DNA from 2 places in the Marinomonas gallaica genome. Region 1 is predicted to be linked to the other one. Evidence: predicted binding sites of a transcription regulator. Region 1 holds the regulator's gene; the other holds the start of a gene.
The links. The regulator sigma-54, encoded in region 1, starts transcription at its own class of promoters, with help from an activator protein. The targets are predictions, from matches to a motif close to TGGCACNNNNNTTGCTNT.

Region 1 (2,208 bases):
ACATTTTAGCAATTTTAGAAACACGCAAAGAACTTTCAAAGTCACAACGACTTGAGAAAATGGAAAGCCTTCTTGATGAGTTTCACGTTACTCATATTCGCAAGAACCTAGGAATGGCGCTGTCTGGCGGAGAGCGTCGACGCGTTGAGATAGCTCGAGCGCTAGCAATGAACCCGAAGTTTGTATTGCTTGATGAACCCTTTGCTGGTGTAGACCCCATTTCCGTCGGCGATATTAAAGAGATCATCAAACATTTACAAAGCAGCGGCATTGGTGTTTTGATCACTGACCACAACGTTCGTGAGACCTTAGATATCTGCGACAAAGCCTATATTGTGGGTAACGGGCACATCATTGCATCGGGTGATGCCGAGTCTGTTATCAATAACGAGCAAGTCAAAAAAATCTACTTGGGCGACAACTTCAGACTATGAGCCCCCTTATTTTTCGGGCAAAAAGGGAGTACTATGCATAAGTCATTCCAAAAACATCATAATAAAAGAGTTGCGTCATGAAGCAGTCTTTGCAACTTAAAATCGGTCAACAGTTAACCATGACTCCACAGCTGCAGCAGGCAATCAAACTGCTTCAGTTGTCTACGCTCGATTTGCAACAGGAAATTCACGAATTTCTTGAGTCTAACCCCTTGCTTGAACTAGACGAAGACGAAAACTTTCAGTCTGACTTAGAAATCAAACAAGGCGACTCATCCAGTACCAATGAGACCTCTCAAAAAGAAACGACTGAAGCAGCTTCTGAAGAAACGCCCCAAGTAGAATCCGAATGGACAGAAAGCATCCCTAATGAGCTATCCATTGATAGCAACTGGGATGATACTTATCAAAATTCAGCCGCTGCAGCAGACGTTCCTTCCTATGACGGCGAGCAAGATTTTGACAGCCGCAATGCCCTAGCTGAAAACATCCAAGATCATCTAATTTGGCAATTAAATTTAACCCATATGTCTAATCGAGACATCGAAATTGCCTATGCCATTATTGACAGTGTTCAAACCGATGGCTACCTATCAATCACCTTAGATGACATCTTCACGTCACTTAGTAAAGAATTAGAAGATCTCGAATTCGATGAAATTGAAGCTGTTCAGCATCGCTTGCAACGATTTGACCCTGTCGGTGTTTGTTCGCAAGATCTACGCGAGTGCCTATTGGTACAATTAGAAGGTTTTAAAGAGCATCCTTTGTACCGCTCTACCTTTAACATAGTTGACCAGCATTTAGCATTGCTTGGCAATCGTGATTATGCGCAACTGGGCCGCAAAACTAAGCTGAAAGAAGAAGCATTAAAAGATGTCATTACCCTTATTCAGCAGCTAAACCCGCGCCCAGGCTCAGCCATCGACACCAGTGAAACTGACTACGTCATCCCTGATGTCAGCGTGAAAAAACACAATGGCATTTGGCAAGTGGAGCTTAATAACGACGCTCTACCGCCTGTCAAAATCAATGAAACTTATTCTGCAATGGTCAACACCAAAGCATCCAGTGAAGACATCTCCTACATTAAGAACTCGCTTCAAGAAGCCAAATGGTTTCTGAAAAGCCTCCAGAGTCGTAACGAAACACTGCTAAAAGTCGCCAGCTGCATTGTTTCCAAACAAGTCGATTTCTTTGAGGTGGGTGAGGAAGCCATGAAACCTATGGTACTGCACGATGTCGCAGAGGAAGTTGGCATGCACGAATCAACAATTTCACGTGTCACCACACAAAAATACATGCATACTCCGCGTGGTATTTTTGAGCTAAAGTATTTCTTCTCCAGCCATGTAAACACCGCCTCTGGCGGTGAATGCTCATCTACAGCAATTCGTGCAATGATTAAAAAGCTGGTGGCAGAAGAACCTGCAAAAAAACCATTAAGCGATAATAAACTGGCAATCATTCTTGCAGAGCAAGGCATACAAGTTGCTCGACGCACTGTTGCAAAATATCGCGAAGCTATGAACATTCCGCCGTCAAACGAGCGGAAACGACTTATTTAAAGGCCGCAACAATGTCTGTTAAAAACTTAGTCAAGCCTGAGTTAGTATTTGCTAAGCAACAAATTTCTAGCAAAAAACGATTGCTAGAACAATTGGCTGAATCCGTTGGCGATCGCATGCACTGCAACGCCGACGAAGTCTACGACGCACTTTTAGGTCGTGAAAAACTGGGCAGTACGGGCGTTGGCAATGGCATCGCCATTCCA
Region 2 (2,208 bases), 1.9 Mb from region 1:
CGTATTAACGTACTGGTGGCGCGTACAGTACACCGCCTTCAGTCCATAGATTGTTAACACCACGTGGTAGACCAACGCGAGTGTCAGGACCAACATTACGTTCAAAGACTTCGCCGTAGTTACCCACTTCAGCGATGATGTTGTAAGCCCAGTCAGAACTTAGGCCAAGTGCTTCGCCCATTTTACCTTCGGCACCGACTAGACGGCGAATGCCCGGATCAGTAGATTCTGCTTTGATTTTGGCAACGTTTTTAGAGCTAATGCCCATCTCTTCAGCGTTGATTTGTACGAATAGCGTCCAAGTGACGATATCTTTCCATTGGTTATCACCGTGACGAACAACAGGGCCAAGTGGCTCTTTGGAAATAGTCTCAGGAAGGATCATATGCGCGCTTGGATCCGATAGTTTCGAGCGATGCGCGGCAAGACCAGATTTGTCGGTTGTGTATACGTCACAACGACCAGAGGCGTAAGCAGATAATGCTTCATCCGCTTTCTGTACAACAACTGGCACATAATCCATGTTGTGTTTACGGAAGAAATCCGCCATGTTTAGCTCGGTTGTTGTACCTTGCTCAGTACAAACCGTTGCACCGTCAAGCTCCATTGCCTTCTCTACACCCAAGTCTTTACGTACCATGAAACCTTGGCCGTCATAAAAGTTTGTCGTTGTGAAGTCTAAACCAAGAGACGCATCACGGGTGTAAGTCCACGTTGTGTTACGTGACAAGATATCGATTTCGCCAGATTGAAGCGCAGTAAAACGTTCTTTGGCTGAAAGAGGTGTGTATTTTACTTTGTCTGCATCACCAAAAATTGCGGCGGAAACGGCGCGACAAGCATCAACGTCAATACCCGACCATTTGCCGGTACTGTCTGCATTTGAAAACCCAGGTACACCTGTACTTACCCCACATTGGATAAAACCTTTTGCTTTCACATCGTCCAATGTTGCTGCCGCGGCACCAGTGCTGATTGTCGCAGCAATCGCAGCGGTAGATAGAATTTTCCCAACGTTCGATTTCATGATTTTGCCTCCAGGCATTACTAGTTGTTATGTGTGCAAAAATGGATTCATCTTTGAATATTCTTTCACTAAAGCTTCAAAGCAAATTTCTTGCCAACATTATTAATTGTTTTTGTTGTTTCTCTAGTCTAGTGCAATCTTCTGAAATAGCACGGAACTACCTTATAGAATTACTGTTGACCCCCTCTCGTCAAGGCTAAATCACTAGGTTCATGCTACTTTTTTCCTTTTTTTGATGTCTGTGATTAATATAGGAGAATCAGTTGTTTTCTATTAATAGTTTTTGGCTATAATGAGAAGGTTTTGTGCATAATAAATAATATTTGCACATTATTGATGCAGAAAACGCTTAGTTTCTGTTGGATAAATGCACAAAATGACGCTTTCTGTACTTGTGTGGTGCTACTTGATTCTTTTGGTTTTCATTTGGTGCGGTGTTAGAGTGTGATGATGTAAGGAATGTTGGTTAGTTTTTGAAGGGAGTTAATGGGTTAATTTTTCCTAAGCTATTTGCCCCGTGGTAGAATCGCGCTAAATTAAATGACAGTTACCTTCGGAGAGACTCATATTGATGGAAACGTCTGCAAAGCCTTTGGACAGGTTGGATAAGAAGATCCTGCGCGAGCTGCAAATTAATGGACGCTTATCGAATGTTGAGCTTGCTAGTCGTGTTGGTTTGAGTGCGACACCTTGCTTAGAACGAGTACGTCGGCTGGAACGTAATGGCTACATTACTGGTTATTGCGCGTTAGTGGATCCGCGTAAAGTGGACGCTGGCTTGCTAGTGTTTGTGGAGATTCGTTTGAAAACAACGTCTCCCGAAGGCTTCAATGAATTTAAGGAGGCGGTGTCTGAGATTCCAGAAGTTCTCGAGTGCCACTTGATCGCCGGTGACTTTGAGTATCTATTGAAGGCGCGAGTATCGAATATGGATTCGTATCGCCACTTACTAGGTGAGACCTTGCTGACATTACCGCATGTAAGGGAGTCGCGCACTTACGTGGCCATGGAAGAGGTTAAAAACACAACCGTGGTGCAAATTTCCTAGCATCCAAACTGCGTTGCTTCGTATTCAAAACCACGCTTTAGCGTGGTTTTTTTGTTTATGGCTATCCGCTTAGTTTAGCTTTAAACCATCGCGTAGCTTTTTTAGTAGTTTTGGCCCCATGCCTTTGATTAGT

Region 2: the regulator sigma-54 is predicted to act here: its motif matches at 1,106-1,123, upstream of ACPUEK_RS03445 (amino acid ABC transporter substrate-binding protein).

The regions. Positions count from the first base shown of each region.
Region 1 is NZ_CP187511.1:2,903,740-2,905,947, forward strand. Features, by position in the region: gene lptB (LPS export ABC transporter ATP-binding protein) at 1-434, shown strand, start outside; gene ACPUEK_RS13785 (RNA polymerase factor sigma-54) at 512-2,002, shown strand; gene ACPUEK_RS13790 (PTS sugar transporter subunit IIA) at 2,014-2,208, shown strand, end outside.
Region 2 is NZ_CP187511.1:742,221-744,428, forward strand. Features, by position in the region: gene ACPUEK_RS03445 (amino acid ABC transporter substrate-binding protein) at 5-1,027, opposite strand; gene lrp (leucine-responsive transcriptional regulator Lrp) at 1,599-2,075, shown strand; gene ACPUEK_RS03455 (helix-hairpin-helix domain-containing protein) at 2,145-2,208, opposite strand, start outside.